DNA from 2 places in the Paenibacillus liaoningensis genome. Region 1 is predicted to be linked to the other one. Evidence: predicted binding sites of a transcription regulator. Region 1 holds the regulator's gene; the other holds the start of a gene.

Region 1 (7,795 bases):
CGATTTTGAGTACCGGATAGATGAAATGAAGTCCAATCACCCGTTCCGGATGTGCAGATGCGCTAGCCAGCTCCGTCAAGCTGAGCGTCGACGTATTGCTCGCCAAAATAACATCAGCGCCGCAAATGTCGTCTATTTGGCTAATGACAGCCTTCTTGCTTTCCAAGTCCTCGGTAACCGTCTCAATGACCAGTTCGCATTCGGCCAGTGCATCATAAGACAAAGTCATATGAATACGATTCATAATCAGCTTCTTCTCCGCCTGTGTCAAAGCCCATTTCTCGATTTGTTTGTCCAGGCTAAGCTCGATCATTTGCCTGCCATATGTCAATCGTTCTTCCGAAATCTCGATTAAATGAACGTCCAGCCCATTAGAGGCCAACATTTCAGCAATACCCTGGCCCATTGTTCCTGCGCCAACTACGCCAACTTTTTTAATAGACATGATTCTCTCCTTGTCGTTTCCCTACAGCATGTAAATGAGAAACATTCTCTTTATAGTTATGTTCAATGTTTATTATAACGGTTTTCTGAAAAAAAAGAAGACAGACATGTCGTCTGCCTTCAAATTGTAATAAATTGAGGATTATTCATGCTGAATTATTATGCGCTATGTGACAACTTCTTAAGCAATTCACGAAATTCAATGCCGCTGAGCGTTTCTTCACGGATCAGGACATCAAGCGCGTCCAGAAAAACTTGACGCTTCGTCGCCAGCATCGCAGTCGTCTTGGCCATTAAATCGTCAAGGATGGAGCGATTGATCTTCGCCCAGGCGTCAGGCGTCATCATTTCGGGATGAATAATGCCGAGCTCCGTTAAGCCTGATTCGACGAGCGTACGAACAATGTTCATCGCCTGATCAAAGTCGCCACGCGACCCTGTGCTGCGATTGCCGTAGAAGATTTCCTCAGCCGCCGCCCCACCAAGCGCAATCATAATTTGCCCATTCAGAAAATCCCTCGTATATAAATAACGGTCCTGCTCTGGATTATGACGCACATAGCCTAGCGCCTGACCACGTGGGGACAAGGCAACCTGAGATACGCTGCCCGGGCGGAGCAGCTCTGCTGATATCGCATGGCCGAGCTCATGCAGCGCCACACGCTCGCGCTCCTCCTTCGTCGCCTCGCGATCCGTCTTCTCGCCCATCATGACCTTGTCAATCGCCATAGCCAGATGCTGCTCTTCAATGACCTCGCTTTGCTCCCGCATCGCATAAATGGCGCCTTCGTTCATGACGCTCTCAAGCTGTGCGCCGGAGAAGCCGAACGACTCAGCAGCTACTTTCTCCAGCTCCACTGTATCGGCAAGCGGCTTGTTGGCCGCATGGATATTCAATATTTGATAGCGTGCTTTTTTGTCCGGCAGCTCCACACCAATATGGCGGTCGAATCGTCCGGGCCTCAGCAGTGCGCTGTCGAGCATTTCCTTACGGTTCGTTGCCGCAATAATGAGCAGCCGCGGTGCCGTATCCGCATGAATGCCGTCCATTTCCGTAAGCAGCTGATTAAGCGTTTGATCATATTCCCGATGCTGTCCGCCATCGCGCTTGCCGCCGATAACCTCGATCTCATCGATAAAAATAACGGCGCTTTCCTTGCCCGCTTTCTTCGCTTTCGTCCGCGCTTCTTTGAATAAGTCACGAATCCGGCCTGCCCCGACGCCGACGTACATCTCCACAAATTCACTGCCGGAGGCAGCCAAATAAATCGAATCGGTATATTGCGCGGCTGCCTTCGCCATTAGCGTCTTCCCGGTTCCCGGCGGTCCCGTCAGCAAAATTCCCTTCAACGGCCGAATGCCGAGCTTGCTCAGTTCCTCATGCCGGACTAGAAAATCGAGCGCCTCGATCAACTCCTGCTTGGCACGCTCCTGTCCGCCAATTTGCTCAAAGGAGAATGGCACGCTGTCCGATACCTTCCGCCGCTTCGTACCTGAAGCATGTGCAAGCTTTCCTCTGCCGGTCGCTAAATAAACGACAGCAGCTGCGATAATGACAAGCAGCACAAAAGGCATTAAATTCACATTCACAAATAAAAGAAAGGCAATCAATACCGGAATAAAACCAATTGCCATTTCGATGCCGTATTTACGCATAACTGGACACCTCCAGCTGTGCGGCTACACGCGGAAGCACGATATACTTCGTAGCCGTACCATCTTTCAGCGTAATGTATATATTGGTGTCATCCATATCGGTAACGGCGTGAACACCTGAATGTTCATCCGCCAAAGCTTTCAACGTCTCAGGAATAGTCGAATAGTTTTTGTGCTCCATCGCTTCAGCCACTTTGAATAGAGACGATGACCAAAGCTGATCCAGCTTGGCGTTCGAGCTTGTATTCGCAATATCGAGCTGAATGTCGCGGCCTCCAATGACAGATTTGCTTTGCCCCGCTATCGTTTCATATACATGCTTTAAATCCGCTCCAGCTGAAAGCGTCAGCGGGAAAGTAATACGGTCCGTATCCATAATAGGTGTCTCGGATGAAACAATGCCTTCTATTGAATCAACCGCCTTGGCAAGCGGAGCTGCGAATGCAACCTGATGATAAATAAGCCAGCCTCCAAATAAAACGAGGGCGGACGCAGCAGCTGTTAGCAAAATCGGCATAATCTTGAGTTTGAACATCGTAAAAATCCCCCTCTCAAAATGACGGTGATATACCAAACGCATATCCACTCCGATACACGAAAGTATATCACATCGCCTGTTGAATAAGGGGGTGTAATAATAGCCAGCAATTCCAACTGTTACAGCTAAGGCATCCATTACAGCTAGGACGCCTTGTCACCTACTAAACTATATTTCTTCAAAAATGCGCCATCGCGGAACGAATAATACGCATAATAATATTTCGTTATCGCTTCATCACGGCTATAAAAAATTTCCCATACCGGCTCGCCGTTCAGCAAACCCGGCTGTGTTCTTTTAATATCCGCATCCGGCTCGCTGCCCAGTAAAGCAGTATCCGCCTGCTCTTGAGTAATATGCTCGGTCGCTTTCACCGTGAGCACAGGACCTTCCGCTGTCGTTAGAAATACATAAACGTCTTGTTCATCAGCCGTATTCCCTTTTACAACCCAGGAAATGCCATCCCACACCTGCTTCGTCATCCCGGTGACTTCCGTCAACTGCGCGGCTTCAATAGCATGCGCTTTAATAGGGGCTTCCTCTGCCCATAAATCCTTATGCACAGTTCGGTAATAAACAATCGTAACGGTCAGCAATGCGATAACAAAAATAACTGAAATAAAGACAGCCCGTTTTACCGTCCAAAACGGCTTTCTCGTTCTCGCCCGCATTATGCCTTCAACAGCCTCTCGAAGCTCGCCTGAGCATCGTGACGAATTTTCTCCTCATCAAGCAGCGTGCATTCGCCATCCCGTACAACTTGGCGGCCGTCCACCCATACATGCTTAACGTCGCGGCCAGAGCCGGCATATACCAAATGGGACACAATATCCGTCTGTGGATAAAAATGCGGCTGTTCAATATCGATCGCGATGAAGTCAGCCTTCATGCCAACGCGCAGGCGGCCAATGGAATCCTCCTGCCAAATGGAGCGAGCGCCGTATACCGTTCCCATACGCAAAGCTTCAATGGCTGGCACAACCGTAGGATCGCCAGAAACACCTTTATGCAGCAAAGCCGCAAGATTGATTTCCTTGAATAGATCAAGATTGTTGTTGCTCGCCGCGCTGTCCGTGCCTAATGATACAGTTACACCTGCGCGAAGCAAAGCAGGCACGCGGGCAATGCCGCTTGCCAGCTTGAGGTTGCTGACCGGGTTATGCGATACGGCTACTTTGCGTTCAGCCAGCAGCGCAATTTCCTCGTCATTCAAATGCACCGCATGAGCAACGAGCGCCGGACGCGAGAAGAAGCCTAAATTGTCGAGATGCTGAACGGGACGAACGCCATAATCGCGAACGTTCTGCTCTACTTCGGCAATCGATTCTGACATATGCGTATGCAGTGGCAAATCATAATCATGAGCGGCCTGAACAAATTTCTCAATATAATCTGGCGGGCATGTATAAGGCGCATGCGGCGAAATCATCGTCGTAATCCGGCCATCGGCCTTGCCGTTCCAATCGCGTGCGAAAGCAATCGCTTCCGCCAGCTTAGCTTGCTGTACATCCTCCGGGCAAAGGCCGATGACGCCGCGCGTCAGACAGCCGCGAATGCCGGACTGTTCAACAACTTCGGCCAGCTGGTCCATGCGGTCATACATATCCACGAAAGCTGTCGTACCGGATTTAAGCATTTCCACCACGGCAAGCGCGCTGCCCGCACGGGTATCAAGGTCGATGTATTTGCCTTCCATCGGCCACATTTTTTGCTCCAGCCATACTTGCAGGTTTTGATCATCGGAATAGCCGCGCAGCAAAGTCATAGCCGCATGTCCATGCGTGTTTACTAGACCCGGCATAAAAGCAAGCTTGCTGCCATCCAGCTTTTGCACATCGGCTTGCAGCCCAGTTGGAGCTTCTGCTCCGATATATGTAATGCGATCATCGGTTACAACCATATGCCCTTGCAGCACATGCTCGCCATCCTCCATCGTTACAAAACGTCCATTTTCAATCCAAATTTGGCTCATTTTCGTCATCCCTTTCCCTCTCCAAGTAATAGGCCAGACTTAGCAGCTCTTTCGTAAAGTCAGCATGATGTATGCGAATTTCCTCAGGTACCTTCAATATCGCTGGGGCAAAATTAAGCAAGCCTTCAATGCCGGCGTCAATAAATTGATTAGCAACGTTTTGCGCTTCAAATCCGGGAACGGTTATAATGCCGATCCGGATATTGTTTTCCTCCACCGTTTGTTTCAGCATATCCATCGGCATAACGGTCAAATTATTAATTTGCGAGCCGATTTTAGATGGATGCACATCAAACACCGCGATGATTTTCATATTGTCTTTGGAGTATTTATTATAATTGCACAGCGCATGGCCTAAATTACCAGCTCCGACAAGGGCGACATTTATCGTCTGATCAAGCTTGAGAATTTGGCGGATTTTTTCAATTAAATACGTCACATCATAGCCGATGCCCTTACGGCCAAAATCGCCGAAATACGCCAAGTCCTTGCGGATTTGCGCCGGATTCAAATCCAGCTTGACGCCAAGCTCCTGGGACGAAACGGTCTGCACCTCCCGGTTGTTCAGCTCGTTCAGCACTTGCAGGTAAATGGGGAGGCGTCTTACGACGGCCTCCGATATTTTCGTCTGCTTCACCCGTTCTCCTCCTCCCTCTCGGCACCAAGCCATTCTTTCATTCTCGGTACAATTTGCTCTATATGCATATGCTCAATTTTCGGGCCAGGCAAGGAATACAGAAAATGCTTGCCATAATACGTTTCAATCACTCGCGTATCATAAATAATGACAATGCCTTTATCCTTCGCCGTTCGCACGAGCCTGCCGAATCCCTGCTTGAAGCGAATAACCGCTTGCGGAATTGACAGCTTCATAAATGGATTTTGCTTTTGGCGCTGCAGCAATTCCGACTTCGCTTCCAGCAGCGGATGATTGGGCGGTTGGAACGGCAATCGGACGATGGCAAGGCAAGTCAAGGCTTCGCCTGGAATATCAACGCCTTCCCAAAAGCTGCTTGTACCAAGCAGTACGGACTCTGGCTGCTGCAAAAAACGCCGCGTCAGCTTCGTACGATTGCCGCTGTCGATGCCTTGGCCCAGCACTTGAAGGCTGGTGGCCGCGAGCGCCGCTTTAAGCGGGTCATATACCTGCTTGAGCATTCGGTAAGAGGTGAACAGCACCAGCATTCTGCCATTGGTCTGCTGCACTGCATCTGCCAAAGAAGAGACGAGCATTGAAATAAATGCGGGCTCGCCCGCCGAGCCTTTAAGAACAGGGAAATTGCGCGGAATAATGACGAGCGCCTGCTCCCGGTAATTAAACGGCGATGCCAGCTGCACGGTGCGCAATCTGCCCGCCTCTTCAAAGCCGCTAAGTCCAAGCTGCTCTTCGGCGAACTGGAATGACTTTTGCACCGAAAGGGTGGCTGACGTTAAAATAATGCTGTCCTTCACATCAAATAAATACTGCTGAAGCTGGCTGCTCACATCAATCGGCACCGCATAAAGATGCAGCGAGCGATGCTTGTAGGTCATGTTGGCTTCCAGCCAGAATACGTCAGTCGTCTGATCGACTTTCATAAAGCTGCGCAGATCATCCTTAACTCTCGTCAAATCGCGCAAAACGCCATTCAGATCCGTTACAAGCGCCTGTACGGCCAGCTCATCGATGCGGTCTTTAATTTCCTCGGACATTTTCTCAGCTGTCTTCAGCACGCGAATGAGCTCCGTATGAATATTGGTCTCTTCGGCGAGCACTTCGGACCAGCCTTCCGGCAGGCTATCGCCTCGCAGACGATAAACGGATTGATTGTTTTCACCCATCGCGTCAGGAGAAGCTTGCACAAAGCTGTACAGCATTTCAAACAGCCTCTCCCAATGCTCCTTCACTTCCGTGAAGGTCGGGATAATGGTGTCAATCGTTTCAAGCCAGCCTTGAACCCGCTCATCGCTTTCCTGCTGAAGATGAATGCGCAACGATGGCAGCAAGCCGGAACGACTATCCTTGAACATCCGCGTAATCGCATTCGTTATCGAATAATAGCCGAGCTGCATGCCTAAATGCTTGCTGGCTACTTCCTCCACATGATGTGCTTCATCGACAATCAAATGGCTGTAAGTCGGCAGCAGCCGATGATCCGCTTGAATGTCTGTAAACAGCATGGAGTGATTCGTAATGCACACATCGGCAATATTAGCTTCATGCTTAGCACGATGGTAATAGCAGCGTTTGAACCAAGGACAAGCCCGGTTCAGACAGGAATCTGCATCACTGGCAACGGTCGACCAGAAATCAGTCCCCTTGTTGCTGAAATTCAGCTCTTCCTGATCGCCTGTTTCCGTCTCGCCCAGCCAAACGACCATTTGCGAGGCAGTAATTGCATCATCAACGGGGGACATCATATCCCTCGTATTTATTTTACTTTCAAATTTGCGCAGGCACAAATAATTCCCTCTGCCCTTGAAAATAGAAGCTCGGAACTCTATCGGCAAAATCTGTTTAAGCAGCGGCACATCGCGATGCCTTAGCTGCTCTTGCAAATTAATGGTATGCGTGCTGACGACTATCTTCTCATCTTGACGGATACCATAATAGAGCGCTGGAATCAGATAACCGAGAGACTTTCCTGTACCTGTACCCGCTTCAATGAGCAAATGGCGTTTGCTGTCCAGCGAATCAAACACTTCATGGAACATCGTCATTTGCGCTTCGCGTTCTTCATAATTCGGGAATTGCTCAATAAAACGCTGCTTGATTTCATCCAAATATTGCTCGAATGACATATCCTGCAAAGGCGAGGCTCCCTCTTCGCTTCGCGCGGGCTTTTCCTCTGTCCATTCTCTGGCTTTCAACGCAAACTGGTTGAAAAAATCATAATCCGGAACACCCATAACGATGTTCTGTTCCACCTGCTTAAGCGTCAGTGTAATAAACCAGCTTAAATCGCTGCCATTGTCTACAAGCGAAGATAACCGCTGCAAAGTCAGCAGCGGCAAGCTCCGTAGCTTTTGAACTGATTTGGCGAATATAACGGCGGTCGCCATCGCATCGCTATCAGCGCGATGATGATGATCATGCGTAATGCCGAACTGCTCAGACACAGCACCAAGCTGGTAAGACGTAATCGATGGAAAAAGAATGCGCAGCAGCTCAATCGTATCGAGCCTGCGCCCTGCAAACGTGTGGT
Region 2 (7,795 bases), on a different contig from region 1:
TGTGCGCGCAGTGCTTCATTATAGCCGTCCAGCGTCGTCTCAAACATTGGTTAACCGCTCCTCTGTCCTCCCGTATACACGGTGCATTACAGTATGCTTGCGCCAAGCCTGATCATTGCGCTCCGGGAAGTCCTCACGGTAATGCGCGCCGCGGCTCTCCTCCCGCTGCAAAGCGGATTCCGCCATCAGCAGGGCGCATGTCAACATATTGGCAAATTCAAATTCTTCCCGCTTGGTCAGCATCGCTTGAAAAATCGGAAGCTGGCGCCGCAGCTCTTCAAGACCCTTCTCCAAACCCTTCGCATCACGCTGCAAGCCTGCGTACCTGACCATAATCTTTTGCAGCTTCAATCTCCGCTCCACAACGGCCTGAATCGGCACGCTGCTGCGCGGTACGCTGCTCTCTATTATAGGCTGAATCTCTGCATGCTCTGCAAGTTTATCAATCGCCTCGACGATTCGCTTGCCGAAAACGACCGCTTCCGACAGCGAATTGCTCGCTAAGCGATTCGCTCCGTGAACGCCTGTCGAGGAAACCTCGCCGCAGGCGAACAGCCTTTTAATATTGGTTTCCCCATCGAGATCGGTTTTAACGCCGCCCATCATATAATGTGCAGCAGGGGCAACCGGAATCCAATCCGTCGTCAGATCCAAACCATAACGCAAGCAGAATTCATAAATATTCGGAAAACGATGCTTCACCATATCCGGCGACTCATGCGTCACATCCAAATAAACGAAGGTTGATTTCGTGGCCTCCATCTCGCTAATAATGGCGCGGGCCACCACGTCACGCGGCGCCAGCTCCAGCTGAGGATGGTAATGCTCCATAAAACGCTCGCCCCGCGTATTGCGAAGTACGGCTCCCTCGCCGCGCACCGCTTCTGAAATCAGGAACCGCGGCGCCCCTGGGTAGCATAGGGAGGTCGGATGGAATTGAACAAACTCTACATCCTGTATATAAGCTCCTGCCCGGTAAGCCATTGCGATCCCATCGCCTGTGGCTACTTCAGGATTCGTCGTGTAACGATAGAGCTGGCCGGCTCCGCCAGAGCATAAAATGGTCGCCTTGCCGCGCACAAGCAGACGCGAGCCGTCGGGCTTTTGCACAACAGCGCCAACACATTCTCCATCATTAGTCACCAAATCGATGACAAAATGGTCGTCCCAAACTTCAATACCCGGCTTAGACAACGCTTTCTCCGATAAGGCTCGTACAATTTCGTAGCCCGTCGCATCCCCATTCGCATGCAAAATACGGCGCTGGCTGTGAGCGCCTTCCTTCGTCAGCGCAAACTCGCCATTTTCCAAATCGAACTGCGTGCCCATTTCAATGAGCTGATTTACACCCTCTGGCCCCTCGTGCACAAGCACATTGACCGCATCCTCCGAGCACAAGCCCGCTCCCGCAATCAACGTGTCATCGCTGTGATAAGCGGGTGAATCATCCTCCGATATGACCGCGGCAATGCCGCCCTGCGCATAGCGGGTGTTGCTGTCCAGCAGCGACTTCTTCGTAATCATCAGCACGGAATGCCGATCACTTGCCCGAAGTGCGGTAAAAAGACCGGCAATGCCGGCCCCAATCACAATAACATCCTTCTCGATTACCGGCAGTTCGTCTAAATTGATGTCTACAAGGTATCTGGGAATCATTTTTCGCGCCTCCAGGCATAGGAGTAGCGCATGCTGCTCCTATTTCACGAGTAACATGCGCTCCAAGGACAAGCGTGCTTGATCCGCCACATGCGGCGGTACATAGATTTGCGGCTGCATCGTTTCGAGGCATTTTACCAGCTTTTTGAGGTTATTAACCTTCATGTTCGGGCAGACCAAATATTTAGATGCAAAAAGGAATGTTTTGTCCGGGCTGTCCAGCCGCAGCTGATAGCCAGTGCCATCCTCCGTGCCGACGATGAACTCCTTGCAATCCGATTCCTTGCAGTATTTAATAATCGCTGTCGTACTGCCGACAAAATCACCCAGCTCCACCACTTCAGGGCGGCACTCAGGATGCACAACAAACTGCGCATTCGGGTGTTTCGCCTTCATTTCCTCTACATCCTTGACCGTCAACATGTCGTGCGTGTTGCAGTAACCTTCCCAGATAATCATATTCTTATCGGTTTTCTGCTGCACGTAATGCCCAAGGTTTTTGTCCGGTACCCAAATGACGTCTTGGCCTTCCACGGAGTTTACAACGTTAACCGCATTTGCCGATGTACAACAAATGTCAGTCTCTGCCTTAATTTCGGCAGATGAGTTAATATACGTAACGACGGTCGCATTCGGATGCTGGGCTTTCAGCTTGCGAAGACCATCGACATTGACCATATCCGCCATCGGGCAGCCTGCACGCTCGTCCGGAATAATAACCGTTTTGTTCGGTGCCAAAATTTTTGCGCTCTCGCCCATAAAATGCACGCCGCAAAATACGATAACATCCGCGTCCGTCTGCGCCGCTTTTTGTGCTAGCAAAAAAGAATCTCCACGGAAATCTGCAACCTCTTGAATTTCATCACGCTGATAATAATGAGCAAGAATGATGGCGTTGCGCTCTTTCTTCAATTGCATTAGCCGTTCCCGCAGTTCGCGGTTCTGCTCCGCCTTGCGTTCAAGTGCCAGTGCTTCCACAGTTAATCCTCTCCTCTTATGAGGGAAGGGCAAGCTGATTGCCCATTCCAGATATGGCTACTTCCGACTTTGTGAATTGATGCACAAACCTAAAAAGTCGTTCGCCTTTCATTTGACCTTTACGGTAAATTCATTTGATAAGGTTTAATTTACTCCAGGCAGATCATGCTGTCAATGCGTTTATGACAAAAGTGTGAATTCCCATTGAAAATAGCGCCTGCCGCAGCTGAACTTTCCATCATTGGCGACTATTGTGTATAAATGCAGCATTTACGCACATAGTTATCAACAAGTTATCCACAATCGTGGGTTTTCTGTGACTAACCTTGCGCAAATAATCAGAATACAAAAAACTTCCCTTGGATTGATCACGACATACGTGATATCCATGGGAAGTTTGGAGCTCTTTGATTCTATTAGCGTTTTGCCGGATCGTATGGTTCGCCAAGCGAGCCTGGAGCAGAAGAACGTCCTACTGCACCTACGAGTACAACCAACGTCAATACGTATGGCAGCATATAGAAAAACTCGGTCGGAATTTGCTGCGACCAATCGAACAGTTGGGCAAAGTTGCGAATCGCTTGCGCGAAGCCGAAGAAAATAGCAGCTCCCGCAACGCCAAGCGGATTCCATTTTCCGAAAATTACAGCCGCGATAGCGATAAAGCCTTGGCCCGAAATGGTATTATGGGCAAAGTTGCTCGTCGTTGTTAACGTAATGGTCGCACCGCCAAGACCTGCAAGTGCGCCGCTAAGCAGCACGCCGATATAACGGTATTTTGTTACGCTGATCCCCACTGTGTCGGCCGAGCTCGGGTATTCTCCGACTGCGCGAAGGCGCAAGCCGAAGTGCGTTTTGTACAGTACAATATAGCTGATAATGACAAGCAAAATAACAACATATGTCGTCGGATAAGCTTTAAAGAACGCCTCTCCAAAAAACGGAATATCTGATAAATAAGGGATTTCCCATTTGTTGAATACATGAGTCAGCGTTGTTGTCTGTCCCGAACCTTCATACAAGCTCTTCGTCAAATAAATCGCGATGCCCGCTGCCAAAATATTAATAACGACACCGACTATCGTCTGATCCGCCTTAAATGTAATGGTAGATACCGCATGTAGAAGGGCAAATATCACCCCATATATAGCTGCCCCCACTAAGCCTATCCACGGAGCAGATTCCTCATAACCAGCTTGTATCGCATAGTCGGTAATGACTGCTGCCGCGAACGCGCCTGACACCATCAGGCCTTCGAGACCGATATTAATAACGCCAGATCGCTCAGAAAAGAGACCACCGAGACCGGTAAAAATAAGCGCCGTAGAAAATACAAGCGTAACGTTAACAAGCTGACCCAATATTTCCAGTGCATTCATATTAGATCGCCTCCTTACGCTTGTCTGCACGTCGTCCAAGGAATGGTTTTATGAAAAACTTTACTATGCCATGCGAAGCAATAAAGAAGATGATCGAACCAATAACGATTCGAACGAGCTCTGGCGGTACGCCCGCTCCAAAGCTCATACCCGCAGAGCCATAGCTGAGACCACCGAACAGTATAGCACCGAACAATACGCCAATTGGCGTATTGCCGCCAAGCAAAGCAACTGCGATACCATCAAAGCCATAGCCCCATGGCGCTGCTAGAATCGTCTGATAGCCAAATACGCCCAGCGTCTCAAACACGCCTGCCAGCCCCGCAAACAAGCCGCTAATAAACATCGACTTTACAATGGTGCGATTGACATTAATGCCTGCATACAGCGCTGCGTCAGGGCTTTGTCCCACTGCTCTGAGCTCATAGCCCTGCTTCGTTCTCCACAGAATAATATAAAATACACCAATACCGAGCAAGGCAATGACCGTACCCCAATGCATACGGGCATGATCCATCGCATCGGACAACCAGCCAATCGATACCAGTGCAGATTCTTGGATTGGATCTGATTTTTGCTGCCCTTTTGCCACAAAAAATGCGCGAATAATGTAATTGGACAAATAAAGCGCGACCCAGTTCAACATGATGGAAGAAATAACTTCGTTAACGCCGCGAACAGCCTTCAAATAGCCGGTCAAGGCCGCCCATAAGCCTCCGCACAGCGCTCCGACAATAATAGCAAGCGGAGCATGTAGAAACCACGGTAGGTCAAGCGTAATCCCGATGACGGTTGCACCAGTCATACCCATCATGAACTGGCCTTCTACCCCGATATTAAACAGGCCCGTACGGAAAGCGAAAGCAACCGCTGTACCTGTGAATATCAGCGGGGTAATTGCACGAATAGCCTCGCCCATATCGTAAGGACTGCCAAATAGCTTTTTGATCAGCGATTGGTAAGCCAGTATAGGATCGAACCCGCCTGCCAGCATGGCTATCGCCCCGCATAACAGACCCAAAATGATAGCCACCAAGGGGACGAGGAAAGATGTTTTATTGAATGTTTTTCCAGCAATTCCTTTGACTTTATCCATGGTTGCTATCTCCCACCTTTGCTCGGCTCATTCGCCGCCGAATTGCCTGCCATCATTAGACCCAGCTGTTGATCATCACGCTGATCAGCATCGGCATAGCCCATTATTTTACCTTCATACATAACCGCAATGCGGTCAGACAACGCGTACAGCTCATCCAGTTCGAACGATACAAGCAAAATCGCTTTACCTGCATCCCGCGCTTCAATCAGCCGCTTATGCACATATTCGATCGCCCCTATATCCAAGCCACGAGTCGGCTGCACAGCAATGAGTAAAGATGGGTTTTTCCAGAGCTCACGCGCAATAATAGCCTTCTGCTGGTTGCCGCCCGACAAGGAGCGGGCCTTCGCCCCAATACCTGACGAACGTACATCAAACTCCGTTACTAATTGATTCGCAAGCAAGTCTATTGCTTTATAATCGATAAAGCCGTTTTTCCCGAACTGAGGATCAAAATACGTATCCAGCACCATGTTTTCGCTGAGCGTGAAATCTAGTACCATACCATGCTTGTGACGATCCTCTGGAATGTGGCTTACGCCTGCAACGGACAACTGGCGCGGCGTTTTATTGATCATTTCCTTACCCTGAAGCTTTACAGATCCGCCTGATGCTTTACGCATTCCTGTAATGGCCTGTACTAGTTCACTTTGTCCATTTCCATCAACACCAGCAATACCCAAAATTTCGCCCGCACGGATATCAAAGGCTACTCCGTTCAGAACAAGTTTTTTCTCTTCGCCCTTCATCGTAAGGTTGTCAACGGATACGATAAGCTCTCCGGGCTCTTTCTTAGTCTTTATAGCCTGGAAATTAACATCGCGGCCTACCATAAGTTCAGCAAGCTGCTGCTCATTCGTTTCTTTGGTCGTGACGGTACGCACAACCTTGCCACGACGAATAACCGTAACGGAATCCGCAAGTGCCATAACCTCTTTTAGCTTATGCGTAATCAAAATAATGGACTTGCCTTCGGCAGCCAAATTGCGCAAAATACCAATCAGCTCTTCGATTTCCTGTACGGTCAGCACCGCTGTCGGTTCATCGAAGATCAAAATTTCGGCCCCGCGGTACAAAGTTTTCAAAATTTCCACACGCTGCTGCATACCCACCGTAATATCTTTAATCCGCACCTGCGGATCTACTTTCAATGCATAACGCTCCGAGATGGAACGGACTTTGTCATTTGCTTGCTTATAATTGACGAATGTGCCAAACTTGCGCGGCTCATTGCCAAGCACAATATTTTCAGCCACCGTAAATGGCTGTACGAGCTTAAAGTGCTGATGCACCATGCCAATTCCGAGTTCAATCGCCTTACCTGCTCCTTCAATAACTGTTTTATTGCCGTTAACCCAAATTTCTCCTTCATCCGGCTGATACAGCCCGAACAAAATGTTCATCAATGTGGACTTGCCTGCACCATTCTCGCCCAGCAATGCATGGATTTCGCCTTTCTTGAGCTCAAAATCAATCGAATCATTGGCTACAAGACCGGGAAAGCGTTTCGTAATCCCCTTAAGTGTGACAGCCGCTGCACTTTGTTTCATCCAGTTATCCTCCCCGGTTTGTTAGCTCCCAATCTCAAAAAAGGACAAGACCAGCTCATAGCAGGTCTTGTCGGCTGTACATAATAAACAAACGACATCTAAATAGATTAATTGAAAATTATTTAATATCAGCTGGAACTACAAGCGATCCGCTAATAATTTGTTGTTTGTAATCTTCAACTTTTTTCATAATTTCTTCAGAAACGTTAGGGTTGTTTTCTGGCAGACCTACTGCGCCGTCTTTCAGACCAAGAACAAGCGATTTGCCGCCTTCCCATTTGCCGTTAATCAGGTCATTAGAAACTTGGTAAATGGCAGCTTCAACGCCTTTAAGCATGGAAGTAAGTGTGACTTCGTTGCCGAATTCGATCGATTGGTCCTTATCAACACCGATTACCCAAACATCTTGGCCTGCTTTTTTACGAGCTGTTGCTTCGTTAAATACGCCGTTACCAGTACCACCAGCAACTTGGAAAATAACATCTACGCCATCATTGTACATAACAGCTGCTGCTGCTTTACCTAGATCTGGTTTACCGAACTCGCCTGTGTAGTTGCGAATGATTTTCGCATCAGGATTTACTGCTGCTACACCTGCGTTGAAGCCTGCTTCAAACACAGTTACGCTTGGGATTTCCATGCCGCCCACAAAACCAATTTTATTCGATTTTGTTGTCAAGCCAGCAACTACACCTACAAGGAACGAACCTTCGTTAGCTGCGAAGTTAACAGAAACAACGTTTGGTGCGTCAACAGCGGAGTCGATGATGCCGAACTTGGAGTCTGGATTGTCTTTCGCTACTTTACCCATTGCATCTTGGAACAGGAAGCCTACGCCCCAGATCATATCGTATTTCTCAGAAATGAATGCGCGCAGATTCGGTTCCATATCAGCGTCGCCTTTACTTTCAAGATATTTCGTCTCCGAACCTGTATCTTTAGTTACTTTTTGCAAGCCATCCCAAGCGCTTTGGTTGAAGGATTTATCATTTACGCCGCCTGTATCTGTAACCATACCGATTTTGAGTTTAGCACCTGCTGCTGCCGATTCTTCAGGTGCAGCAGACGCTTCAGGCGACGCTGCTCCGTTTGTGCCAGAAGTACCCTTGTTGCCACCGCCACAAGCAGACAAT

Evidence for each region. The regulator Rex, encoded in region 1, represses fermentation and respiration genes when NADH is low (regulators of the CRP and FNR family bind a similar motif). The targets are predictions, from matches to a motif close to TTGTGAAATATTTCACAA.
Region 2: nadA (quinolinate synthase NadA) is a predicted target of Rex. The motif match lies at 2,704-2,721, and genes of this name have one in related genera.

The regions. Positions count from the first base shown of each region.
Region 1 is NZ_JCAALU010000018.1:50,317-58,111, reverse strand. It holds gene AC6B99_RS25975 (3-hydroxyacyl-CoA dehydrogenase family protein) at 1-445, opposite strand, end outside; gene AC6B99_RS25970 (AAA family ATPase) at 604-2,100, opposite strand; gene AC6B99_RS25965 (hypothetical protein) at 2,093-2,635, opposite strand; gene AC6B99_RS25960 (hypothetical protein) at 2,782-3,309, opposite strand; gene AC6B99_RS25955 (amidohydrolase family protein) at 3,309-4,610, opposite strand; gene AC6B99_RS25950 (redox-sensing transcriptional repressor Rex) at 4,591-5,247, opposite strand; gene dinG (ATP-dependent DNA helicase DinG) at 5,244-7,795, opposite strand, start outside.
Region 2 is NZ_JCAALU010000028.1:31,983-39,777, reverse strand. It holds gene nadC (carboxylating nicotinate-nucleotide diphosphorylase) at 1-47, opposite strand, end outside; gene nadB (L-aspartate oxidase) at 40-1,656, opposite strand; gene nadA (quinolinate synthase NadA) at 1,696-2,634, opposite strand; gene AC6B99_RS31180 (ABC transporter permease) at 3,051-4,013, opposite strand; gene AC6B99_RS31175 (ABC transporter permease) at 4,015-5,109, opposite strand; gene AC6B99_RS31170 (ABC transporter ATP-binding protein) at 5,115-6,662, opposite strand; gene AC6B99_RS31165 (BMP family lipoprotein) at 6,781-7,795, opposite strand, start outside.